DNA from 4 places in the Enterococcus sp. S86.2 genome. Region 4 is predicted to be linked to each of the others. Evidence: a T-box and tRNA genes for the amino acid it is inferred to sense, from the RefSeq annotation. Region 4 holds a T-box; the other regions hold tRNA genes.
What was found. A T-box is a leader RNA that pairs with one kind of tRNA and senses whether it is charged. The one in region 4 lies ahead of argS (arginine--tRNA ligase), so its partner is inferred to be a tRNA-Arg.
Positions count from the first base shown of each region.

Region 1 (3,035 bases), 170 kb from region 4:
TTCGTTACCAAGATGTTTTAACCAAAGTTTGGTCTATTCCCGAACTAACAGATTTTTGGGGCATCGGCCGCCGTATGAAAAAACGCCTTTACAATTTAGGAATTGATACGATTAGACAATTGGCCAATAGTGATCCCATCATCCTAAAAAGTCACTTTGGCATTTTAGGTTTGCAACTTTACTATCATGCAAACGGGATTGATCGCACGATTATTGCCGAAAAAGCACCTCCTACCAAAGAGAAATCTTATGGCAACAGTCAAGTTTTACCAAAAGATTATACAGATCAAAAAGAAATTGAAATTGTAATAAAAGAGATGGCTGAACAAGTTGCTGCCCGCATTCGCCGTCACCATTGTCTCAGCCAATGTGTATCTGTATATATTGGTACTAGTCGTGGTGGTGAAAAAGACAGCTTTTCTCATCAAATGAAAATTACAGCCACAGATAATACAAAAGAATTAATCCACTACTGCCTAACTATTTTTCGTAAGTATTATACGGGGCAAGTTGTCCGTCATATAGGAATTAGTTATGGAAAACTTATTTATACAAATGCGAAGCAATTGAATTTATTTACTTCCCCAGAAGTTCAAATAAACGATGAACGTTTAGATAAAATTATCGATAAAATTCGGACAAAATATGGATTTTCTGCGATTATTCACGCGACAAGCAAATTAGATGGTGCCCGCAGTCTAGCCCGCAGTCATTTGGTCGGCGGGCATAACGGCGGTGCCGGTGGTTTAGATGGTCTATAGACAAAAAGCCACTATTTTGTAAGTTTTCTTACAAAATAGTGGCTTTAAGTTTATTTATACTTTAGCGATTGATTGAACGAGATACACGATTAATGGTGTGGCGCATCCCTCGAATTGCAATAGACATTTCGAAAATATTTTCTGCGGGTGCCATGCCGCCATAGCCAGCATCGCCAATATGTTGCAAATCAACGCCACATATTTTATTAGTGATCGCCATTTGTCGTAGCGTTTCTGGACGTGCGCTTTCTTGGCTAGTACCGATGGCAGTCATTGTTAGCAGATCATTTTCTTTTGCCAATTTTACCGCTTCAATTAAATCTTGCTCTAAAAAGCCTTGGATCGTTCCAACAGCTGGTAGTAATAAAATATCTGCTCCTGCCTTGGCATAAGCAGCTACAGCCTCTTTGGTCACAACCGGTTCACTTGAGCCTGCGCTGTGCATTTTTCCAGCAATCACTAGGCCTGAAAAATGTTTTTTGGCAATTTTGACAGCATCAGCAATTGCAGCGTTGGTTACACCGGTGCCGGGGTTTCCAGTAAAACAAATAAAATCAACACCTAATTTTTCTGCTTCTTGAATTGTTTCAATGGAGCTTGTTCGTCCCTTAGAAATGACAACTTGCTCACTCATCAAATCCAACTCGGCGGCAATAGGCTCTAAATTAATGCCAATTGGTCGTCCTGTTAATTTTTTTAAAGTTGGGATTGGATTTTCAATCACTGTTTTTTCATCAAAAATCATTTCTGGTGTTAAGCCCGGCATCCCAAAAACAACTGGCCGAAAACAATCAAAACCATTTAATAAAATTAAGTCAGCGCCAAATGATGATGCTACCTCTGCATTGGTCACATCCATTGCTTGTGGAATTGTTTGCACAACCGTTTCTGTTACAATTACACGACCTTCACTTGCTTTAATCGATTGTTTCAATTCTTTGGCACTCATTTTTTTTACATCACTATAATCAGCACTAATTAATCGTTTTACCATTTGTATTCCTCTTTCTTTACGGACGACTTGCATCCTTTATCACTTCAGGCTAAAATATAACAGTATGTTCCCGTAGCTCAGTCGGATAGAGCGGTCGCCTCCTAAGCGACAGGCCGCTGGTTCAATTCCAGTCGGGAACGTTTTGAAGTCCGTTTAGGGCTTCTTTTTTATTTTAAAAATAGTCCGCTAGCAGCGGTTTTTCTGATGGTAGCAATTTTTCTAAGGCATAAGCCAGCTCTGGTGTTACATCAATTTTTTCTTCTGCCTGTAAAGATTTGATCTTCACACTACCTAAAAACAACTGTGTAAAGCTTTGTGGCGTGGCTTTAATCTTTGGCAGCAAACTTTCTTTAACCTTGGAAACATTCCCATCTGGATAAATCTCGTATATACCATTATTAGCTGGCAAATAATTATCCTGATAAATTTCAATAGCGAAATCTGACAGAATCTTTTCTTGCCAAGGAAATGATTTTAAAAAGGTCGCCACATTGACAACCCGCGCCATCATATAAGGTAAAATCTTCACTTCTACTTGTGGATCCAAAACTTGCAGTAATTTGGTTGTACCGCCAAACGGATGCGTCCAATGAATTGTTTTGACCGTGCCGCTATGTGCTGCAATAAAATCATGTAAACTTCTTTTTCCTTTTTCTGACAAGGCCACTAATTCTATGATTTCCAATTTATCGACGCTAATTTGATAAACAACGTAACCACACATTACCCCGTTTTCTTCATATAGTGCAAAGTTAAAATTTTTATGCAAAGAAAATTTGTAGGTAAACCACCACTCAGCCCGCAACATTCCCCCACGCATACTTTCAGTACTTTTTTGATAAATTTCTGCCATATTCTTTTGCGCTACTTCAAAAGAAACACGGCTGACTTTACCGTGACTTTGACCGCCAAAAGGCCATTTTTCTGCTGGAGCCTCATAACGAATTTGCAAAAATGCTGTCTCATAGCCATAGCGGCGATAAAAAGGATAGGAAAACGGTGCTAAATAAGCTAACTGTACGCCCTCATCATAACTGTCTTCTAGCACTTGTTTCATAAGCTTATCAATACGACCTTGTTTGCGGAATTCAGGATAACTGGAAACATAGCCAATTCCCCTCATTTCAAACGTCTGATTCCAAAAATTGACTAAAAAAGGCGTAGCCATAATTTGACTAACCAATTTCTTTTCAGCCAAAGAACCATAGTTTTTAGAATTTCGGGCCAGATATTCAAAACGTTCAACTTTTGTAGCGCTCTTCTCACGAGCAAAAGCATAA
Region 1 covers NZ_CM206813.1:1,078,395-1,081,429, reverse strand. Annotated here, with positions in the region: gene AC6R0T_RS04935 (Y-family DNA polymerase) at 1-761, shown strand, start outside; gene AC6R0T_RS04930 (DUF7916 family protein) at 823-1,755, opposite strand; tRNA gene AC6R0T_RS04925 (tRNA-Arg) at 1,822-1,895, shown strand; gene AC6R0T_RS04920 (GNAT family N-acetyltransferase) at 1,928-3,035, opposite strand, start outside.
Region 1: it encodes a tRNA-Arg, which carries the amino acid that the T-box ahead of argS (arginine--tRNA ligase) is inferred to sense. The anticodon was not compared.

Region 2 (3,035 bases), 340 kb from region 4:
GCCCGACTTCTCGCTTGCGCTATCCCATACAAATGTTAAAATTTAATTAAAGAATAATTTTTCTAACGAAAAGAGGATGGCGATGAAAAAGATATTGTTTCCCCTGCTACTAACTGCGGCTTTGTTATTATCAGGCTGTCGCGAAAAAAGTACAACAGACGTAACGCTAGCAACAAGTCCAAACAATACAAAAAAAACAACAGCCACGAGTATCGATAAAAATCCCGACTTATTAATCAATCAGGCTCAATATCAACAACTAGCTGAAAAGACAGGTGCGACCAAAGCTAAATTAGTTGGTACTAAAGAATACGACGTCACTTTAAAAGATGCCAATTGGGAAAATGTAACGATTACCAGCGATGAATGTAAAATCATTAAAATCAAAGATTATAAAGATAAACAAAACAAGGAATACGAAGGCTACGTTTTAATGCATTTTACAATTGAAACTGGCGATACTGCGGTAAATGTCGCCCCTGAAAAAGGCGTTTTAACTACCAATACCAGTGGGCAAACGACAGGTAATTTAGCGATGGACGAATTTGGTGGAAAAATCCCTGCAAATAAAACCGTGACCGGAACAGCAGCTTATCCACTAGAAAAATTGGCAGACGCCGATGACGTTACCACTATTGAATTGAAATTTACCGGTAAAAAAGCCAACGTCGCGTCTTCAGAAAAAGAAACTACACATGACTATGACTTTATTTTAAGTAAAAACCGTTAATAAAGCAGAATATTTTTCATTTTTGGCCACTGGGCTTATACTGCCGCTAGGAGATGATCGTATGAAACTAAACATTACCAATGAAGCTGCTTTTTACTTAGCAGATAAATTAGCCGGCAGCAAATCTTTTATATTAGCTTTAAATGACGGTTCAAATCAATTTTCATCAGCCCAAGGATGTTGTATGATTGGGGATCGTTTTTTGATTAAACCCATTAAAGAAAAAATAGCGCCTTTTAGTGAACAGCTACAAAACGAGCAATATCAAGTGTATATATCCGATTATGAAAAAAACTTTTTACCCTATAACATCACATTAGATCGTAGTGGTAGTTACGGTAATTTCGTTTTACGTTCTGATGAAGGAATATTAGATATAAATGTAGCTTTTCAAACAGCAGAATAAAAACTTATCTGGCAGGTAAACACCATGGATTAAATTCTTTTCGTGTTTATCTGTTTTTTTTGCATTTAAGCCATACGTATGTTCACTAAACTACAAGCAATATCTTCGAAATGCGACCGCGATGATGCTACCCTTGTATTACATCAAACACAGGAGGGATTATTATGAAAACGACAAAAGAAGAAATTTTAGCCCGCCGAATAGACGCTTACAAGCAATCACGTGAAAAAATCATAAAAAAAGCTTTGCAAGAAACGACACCAGAAAGAAAAAATAAATCGCTGCATTTTAAATTTGTCCGCCACACAGCTCACTAAACAAAGAACGCGGCAATCATGGCGCCTTGGTTTCAAATTATTAATCAGTCTACTTTTAATCCAAAAAGAAAAACCGCTAGAAATATTAATTTCTAGCGGTTTTTTAGCGTCACAGGAGGGATTCGAACCCCCGACCGTCCGCTTAGAAGGCGGATGCTCTATCCGGCTGAGCTACTATGACATAGCAACAAAGTTCATTATAGAAAACTGACCACCTAATGTCAATCAGTTTTCTTAATAAATACGTTATTTTTTCGCCGACCATAAAAAAGTTTGAATTAATCGCATAACCGTAGGATGAACAACCAACTGGCTATGTTTCGCATTTTCGGTCACAAGAAACGTTTGATAACTTTGACTGTCGCCATAAATTAGTTCTCCAGCCAGAAGACTTGTAACAGGTACAGTCCCGTCAGAATTCCCATCGGCAACATTTCCAGCTACACTAACGACAGAAATTGTCTTAGGCAAACGCTGTTTATTATCCAAATAGCGTTTTAAAACATCACTGACTTTTTTTACTTCATTAAAAGTCGGTGTCATTTCATTATACTTCCATCCCACATCGTTAAATGGCGTTCCTAAAAATAAAATTTTATTTGGCTTGGGATCAATTGACAAAGAAACATACTCCAAATAATCCGTCAAAACCAACCCGCCATTGGAGTGGCCAAGAAAATTATAATGTTCAACACCATATTGGTGCTGAACGTAAGTCATTGCTTTTTCATACCATACTGCTTGTTTTGGGACGGTCTCTTCTGAGCTGTCAGCAAAACCAATGACGATAATCGGCTGACTGGCTTTTTGTGATAACTCACCTTTAATCGTTAATTGGCCATTTGTCTGCACCGTGATTTTCAAAACCTCGCATGCAGTTGTCTTTTGCAATTGGACAATTAATTTATCAAAACGGTCCACCGTCGCACCCGTGCCTGGGACCATTACTAATGCTTCATTTTCCAATGTAATCGGTACTTTTCTATCCTCTGCTTTAGCATTTACGTGAAAAGTATTTAATAAAAAAGCCAACAATCCCAACCATAAAACTCCTTTTAACCATTTATTTGCCATGACGAGACTACCTCTTTTTAGTTTAAGATAGACTGTCTAACTTAAATGGAAATTAAACTAAAAAGAAATCATTTCTTTTTCTTTGGTAATTAATAAAATTCCATCACCTAAAGGCACTAAACTTGAAGTTAAATCCGGGTGTGTCATCACGACATCTAAAAATTGATTTAATTTACGATGGATGCTGCGATTTTTCCGCGGAATATCTTCCACTGGATCTAAAATCGTGCCACCTTGAAAAACATCATCTACCATCAATACTCCGCCAACTTTTAATAAACGTATACATTCTGGTAAAAATGCAATATATTTTGACTTTGCGCTATCCATAAACATAAAGTCATAAGGGCCTGTTAATGTAGGTAAAACTTCAGCAGCATCGCCTTCTATTAAGGTCACTTTTTTTGTTAAACCTAATTTTTCATAATTTGCCTTTGCTTCTTTAATCATTAAATCAAAGCGGTCAATCGTCGTTACATGACCTGCTCCCACATATTGGGCCATCAGA
Region 2 covers NZ_CM206813.1:908,884-911,918, reverse strand. Annotated here, with positions in the region: gene AC6R0T_RS04135 (hypothetical protein) at 83-730, shown strand; gene AC6R0T_RS04130 (iron-sulfur cluster biosynthesis family protein) at 792-1,136, shown strand; gene AC6R0T_RS04125 (hypothetical protein) at 1,301-1,453, shown strand; tRNA gene AC6R0T_RS04120 (tRNA-Arg) at 1,561-1,634, opposite strand; gene AC6R0T_RS04115 (alpha/beta hydrolase) at 1,700-2,527, opposite strand; gene AC6R0T_RS04110 (O-methyltransferase) at 2,585-3,035, opposite strand, start outside.
Region 2: it encodes a tRNA-Arg, which carries the amino acid that the T-box ahead of argS (arginine--tRNA ligase) is inferred to sense. The anticodon was not compared.

Region 3 (3,035 bases), 690 kb from region 4:
AATCAATTCTGATTGGGGATTTTCTCTATTATTTCTTGTAATTTTTCTATAAAAGATAGTGTTATGAGTCAAAGCGTTTTCGCTTGCTGGAGCTTGGGATTTTTAAGGCGTCGCGATATTTGGCAACCGTGCGGCGGGAAATAGTAATGCCTTCTGCTTTTAGTAAGTCGACTAATTTTTGATCAGAGTGTGGTTTACCTTTGTCTTCTTCTTCAACGAGGGCTTGAAGACGGACTTTGACGTTATCAGTCGACAAATCTTCGCCGCTATCATTTTGAATCCCGACTTTTTGACTGAAGAAGTGCTTTAATTCAAATATTCCAAAATCTGTTTCCAAGTATTTTCCATTGACCGCCCGGCTGACGGTGGACTCATGAATTTCCAGCTCTTCTGCGATATCTTTTAAAATCAAAGGTTTAATCGGTCGGCTTTCATCTAGGAAGAATTCTTGTTGGTGGGCGATAATTGCTTGTCCCACGCGTAAAATTGTATCACCACGTTGTTGTACCATTTTTTGCAGGGATTCAAAATCTTGTTTTTTCTCATTTAGATATTTTTTGGTCTCGTCATCGGCTTTTTTTGCCATTTGGTCAAAGTAGCTTTGCTGGAAGTGCATTTCTGGCATGCCCCGCCGGTTGCTGGTGATTTTAATTTTTTTTCCGTCACTTATTTTGACTGTCAAATCCGGGATAATGTATAAGCCATCGGTGGTGCCAAAACTTGCTCCTGGCGTAGGGGTTAGCGTTTGAATATAGTCGAAGACTGTTTGTACTTCGCTAACTGGAATAGCTAACTTTTTCGCTAGTTCAGGCCATTTGCGATTTACCAAGTCCTCAAAATGTTCTTCTAAGATAAGATAAGCCAAATTAGGCGCTAAATCATCTCTTTCAGTTTGCAGCATGAGACATTCTTGTAAGTTACGGGCACCAACCCCAGCAGGGTCCAATTGCTGAATTAAAGTTAAAGCGTCTAAAACTTGTATCTTTGTGGCCTGCATTTTTGTAACAACTTCATCTAAATCAATTGTTAAAAAACCGTTTAAATCAATATATTCAATTAAAAATAAAACAATGTCACGTAAAAACGTATCGCGATAATTCAAGTGAACTTGGTCGATGAGATATTCAAACAACGAAATACGATCATCCGGAATTTGGCTTAAGTAGTTCAATTCTTCGCCACTGGAAGAACGGGGCTTGGAATAGCTTAAGGCGTAATTAGCTTCTGATACTTCGATTAAAGGATTTTCCATTGCTTTTGTTTCGACAAATTCGGCTAATTCATCAATTGAAAATTGCAAAACTTGAATTGATTGTTGCAATGACTGTGTCATAGCAAGCTTTTGCGATTGTTTTTGCTTTTGTGAAAAACTTTGTTGAAATTTCATGTATTTTCCTCTTGATTTTATTCTGATTATTAGCTAAACTAACATATGTTCGGCGCTCTTAGTGTAGTGGATATCACGTAAGATTCCGGTTCTTGAGACAGGGGTTCGATTCCCTTAGAGCGCGTTAAGACATCTTCTAGCTAAGAAGGTGTCTTTTTTATTGCGGTGAAAAAACGCTATCAAACAGCTACTGAGCTATTTTAACACGATTTTTGTTGGAAATGAATGCTTCAAAAGTGATAATTTAATTTTTCCCTTACGCAAATAAAGGATCAATTAGAAATCAAGGCTTTTGTTTTCGTTGTGCAATTTATCACTTGGCGTTAGATTAATTAGTAAAGCGATTTAACGTAATAGCACAGTTTTCAGAAGTATTTTTCTTAGCTTTTTAGTTGCACAATAGAATGGAAAATGGTACTATTACTTCCGTAAGGTTAAAGGAATTTGACCTGCAGTAAATTTTTTTTGGTCTCGATGGGTCGAAATAGGTCTACGATGGACATAAACCGTCCATTGTCAAAAAAGGAGAGTAATCATGCTTGATGACTTAAAATTGATTGAAGCAGTTGCTCCTGATATCCTGCATGTTTTGCAAGAACGTTATAAAATCTTGCGAAATATTTACTGGATGCAGCCTATTGGTCGCCGAAACTTAGCAGATAGTTTGAATATGACCGAACGGATTTTACGTACCGAAACGGATTTATTAAAACGATTAGCTTTAATTGATGTCTCAAAAAGTGGTATGAGCTTAACTAAAACGGGTGAAAAAGTTTTTACCGATTTAGGCAAAGTAATGGATCAACTTTTTGGCATGCATCAATTAGAAAAACAGTTGGCCAATCATTTTGGCATTGCCCGCTGTGTAATATCTGCTGGTGATAGTGACCGACAAGAAAAAGTCGTGAAAAACTTTGGTGAGAGTTTAAATGAATCGTTAGATTTACTTTTACCTGAAGGCAAGAACGTCATCGCGGTAATGGGTGGGACAACAATGGCCCAAGTTGCCGAATGTCTGACAAACCTTGAAAGTGATGAACGACATAACCTTTTTGTACCGGCCAGAGGTGGTATTGGAGAGGCTCTGACTGTACAAGCCAACTCAGTTTCTGCTATGATGGCAATGAGGTCAAATGGTGAACATCGGGCACTTTATGTCCCAGAACAATTAAGTTCTGACACGTATCGTTCCCTTATGAAGGAACCCTCAATCCTTGAGGTGTTAAACTTGATAAGCCATGCTGACTGTGTTATTCATAGTATTGGGCGTGCTTTGCATATGGCGGCTAGACGCAAGATGACTGAAAATGAAATCTTGATGCTAAAACAAGCCAATGCAGTCGCTGAATCATTTGGTTATTTCTTTGATGAAACTGGTAAAGTGGTCTATAAAGTGCCACGGATTGGTTTACAATTAAAAGATTTACAAAAGGTGCCAATTATTTTAGCTGTTGCTGGTGGCAAAACTAAAGCTAAAGCAATTAATGCGTATATGCAAAATGCACCAAAACAAACGTGGCTTCTAACTGATGAAGCTGCTGCAAATGAGATTTTAAAAGGGGTAACCCTTTAAAATAAAAAACCTGATTTTCATAAGGAGGAAATCGCAATATGACAGTTAAAGTAGGTATTAATGGATTTGGACGTA
Region 3 covers NZ_CM206813.1:1,945,121-1,948,155, reverse strand. Annotated here, with positions in the region: gene rpoN (RNA polymerase factor sigma-54) at 62-1,387, opposite strand; tRNA gene AC6R0T_RS09180 (tRNA-Arg) at 1,440-1,511, shown strand; gene AC6R0T_RS09175 (sugar-binding transcriptional regulator) at 1,923-2,960, shown strand; gene gap (type I glyceraldehyde-3-phosphate dehydrogenase) at 2,999-3,035, shown strand, end outside.
Region 3: it encodes a tRNA-Arg, which carries the amino acid that the T-box ahead of argS (arginine--tRNA ligase) is inferred to sense. The anticodon was not compared.

Region 4 (3,035 bases):
CACAACAATTTTTATTAAAATCCACGCTTATAAGTAAATGACATCTTTACGTATAAGCTAGCTTTTTATTATATTGAAACCTATGGGAAATAAAACAGCGGGAAAAGTCGTTTCTAATGACTTTTCCCGCTGTTTTTACGGTAATTTATTACATTTTCTCAGGTGCATGTAATCCTAATAGACGTAAATCTTCTTTCAGTAAAACGGTAACTGCATAAACTAAAGCTAAACGAGCATCCTTTTGATCATCGTCTGCTAAAATCTTCACATTCGCATAGTATTTGTTAAACGCTTGTGCCAATTTAATTGCATGTTTGGCAATGACAGATGGTTCATAATTAGCAGCTGCTTTTAAGATTGTTTCTGGGTATTGTTGAATTAATTTTACAACTTCCCAAGATGCTTCATCATTTAGTTTGTAATCAGCCGCTTCATTTGGTGTAAAGCCAGCTTTAGCCAAAATGCTCATTGCACGAGCGTGTGTGTATTGTACGTATGGTCCTGTTTCACCTTCAAAACGAACAACTTCTTCTAACGTGAAGTCAAAGGTATTTAAACGATCATTTTTAAGATCGTGGAAAATAACCGCCCCCACACCAACTTGTTTTGCTACTTCGTCTTTGTTTTCCAAGTCAGGATTTTTTTCAGAGATTTGTTCTTTGGCTGAATCAATCGCTTGATTTAACACTTCTTCTAGTAAGACAATTTTACCTTTACGGGTAGACAATTTCTTACCACCTTGAGTAATTAAACCAAAGGCAATGTGATGCATATCATCAGACCAATCAAAGCCCATTTCTTTTAAGACCGCTTTTAATTGTTTAAAGTGATAACTTTGTTCATTTCCGACAACATAAATGGATTGCGCAAAGTCATACGTGCGCTTGCGGTATAGCGCTGCCGCTAAGTCACGGGTAATATAAAGTGTAGCGCCATCTGACTTACGAATTAACGCTGGATTTAAATCATAAGCAGATAAGTCAACGATTTCAGCCCCACGGTCTTCTTTTAACAAATGTTTTTCTTCTAACAATTCAATGATTTCATCCATCTTGTCATTGTAGAAAGCTTCACCGTTTAATGAGTCAAACTTCACTTCCAACATGTCATAAATCTTATTGAATTCTTTCATTGACTCATCACGGAACCATTGCCATAAAGAAACCGCTTCTTTATCGCCGTCTTCTAATTTTTTGAACCAAGCCCGCGCTTCATCGTCTAATTCAGGTTGTGTTTCTACTTCTTCGTGGAATTGCACGTATAAACGTAATAACTCGTTGATTGGTTCAGATTTTACAGCTTCTTCAGAACCCCATTTTTTATAAGCAACAATTAATTTACCAAATTGCGTACCCCAGTCACCTAAGTGGTTAATACGAATTGGGTTGTAGCCGATTTTTTCCATAATAAAACCAATTGAATTTCCGATAACCGTTGAACGTAAATGTCCCATTGAAATCGGCTTGGCAATGTTGGGTGAAGACAAATCGATTGGTACATTACGATTTTCACCTATATTGGCATCCCCATAATGTTCTTTTTCTTTGACAACAGTCGCTAAAACTTTTTCAGAAATAGCACCTTTATTCATAAAGAAGTTTAAGTATGGACCTACTACTTCGATTTTTTCAAAGTTTTTGCCATCAATTTTTTCCGCTAATTCTGGTGCAATTTGTTGTGGCGCTTTTTTATACGCTTTAGCTAAAGCAAAGGCTGGAAAAGCAACATCCCCATGATCAGCTGATTTTGGATTTTCCAATAATTTTTCGATTTGCTCCATGGTTAAATCATCTTTTAATACATCATAAAGCGCTTTTGCTACGACATCTTTGTTGTTCATCTGATATCCTCCTTAGATTAAAATGAGCTAAAAACTCATCAGTTACCCTTATTTTACAATTTAATGATCACCAAAGCCACTTAGAGCTTTAGTTACTCTTGATTTTGTCAATAAAAAAAGCCCCTAACGATAATCGTTAGAGACGAGACTTCCCGCGGTACCACTCTTGTTGTTTGAATACTCAAACCAGCTTCTTCTATAACGGTAGATCGCCGTCTGCTACATGCAGATTTTCCCAAGTGCGTTTCTTATTTGTCTTCTTGCTTGGCTCACACCCGCCCAAACTCGCTAAATTTCCAACAAACAATACTCTCTTGTTCACAAAATCAATTATTAAACTGACACTGATTATAACAAATACTTTTTTTTCTGGCTAGTCTTTTTATCATTATTTTAAATGAAAAAGTATTTTCTTTCATTTCTTTGTTTAAAATTGTATTTTTACTAATTAGATTTCAAAAAATATCCCCACTGTACCCTAAAGGAGAAAAATGTACAGCAGAGATATTTTTTAGCAAATTAACTATTAGTCGGCAACTACAATCGTGCCATCTTCATTAGCCAATAAGTTTTCAATATTTTCCAATGAAGTGATGATTGCCTTACCTTCAGGACGAGCTTCAACAAATTCAATACATGCTTGTACTTTAGGCAACATACTGCCTGGAGCAAATTGATCTTCTTGAATGTATTGTTTCATTTCTGAAACTGTCACGCGTTCTAACTTCTTTTGATCTGGTTTTTGATAATTTACATACACATTATCAACACCAGTCAAGACGATTAGAAGGTCTGCTTTAATGATTTCCGCTAATTTTTCAGAAGCGAAATCTTTGTCAATTACAGCTTCGCGACCTTCCAAACCTTTTGCAGTTTCCACAACAGGAATACCGCCACCACCAACAGAAATTGTCACCACACCTTGATCTACTAAACTTTCGATCACGCGTGCTTCTTTAATTGAAAGTGGTTTTGGTGATGCAACAACTTTACGCCAGCCTCGCCCTGCATCTTCTTTAAAAGTAGCATTGCCCGCTTGCATTTGTTGTTTGGCTTCTTCTTCAGTGAAGAATGGACCAACTGGTTTACTTGGATTATTAAAAGATGGATCGTCTTCTGCCACAATAACTTGTGTCACTAAAGAAACAACATCTTTATCAATACCTTTTTCTTTTAAGATAGCGCCCATTTCATT
Region 4 covers NZ_CM206813.1:1,251,105-1,254,139, reverse strand. Annotated here, with positions in the region: gene argS (arginine--tRNA ligase) at 149-1,840, opposite strand; T-box leader at 1,976-2,171, opposite strand; gene arcC (carbamate kinase) at 2,367-3,035, opposite strand, start outside.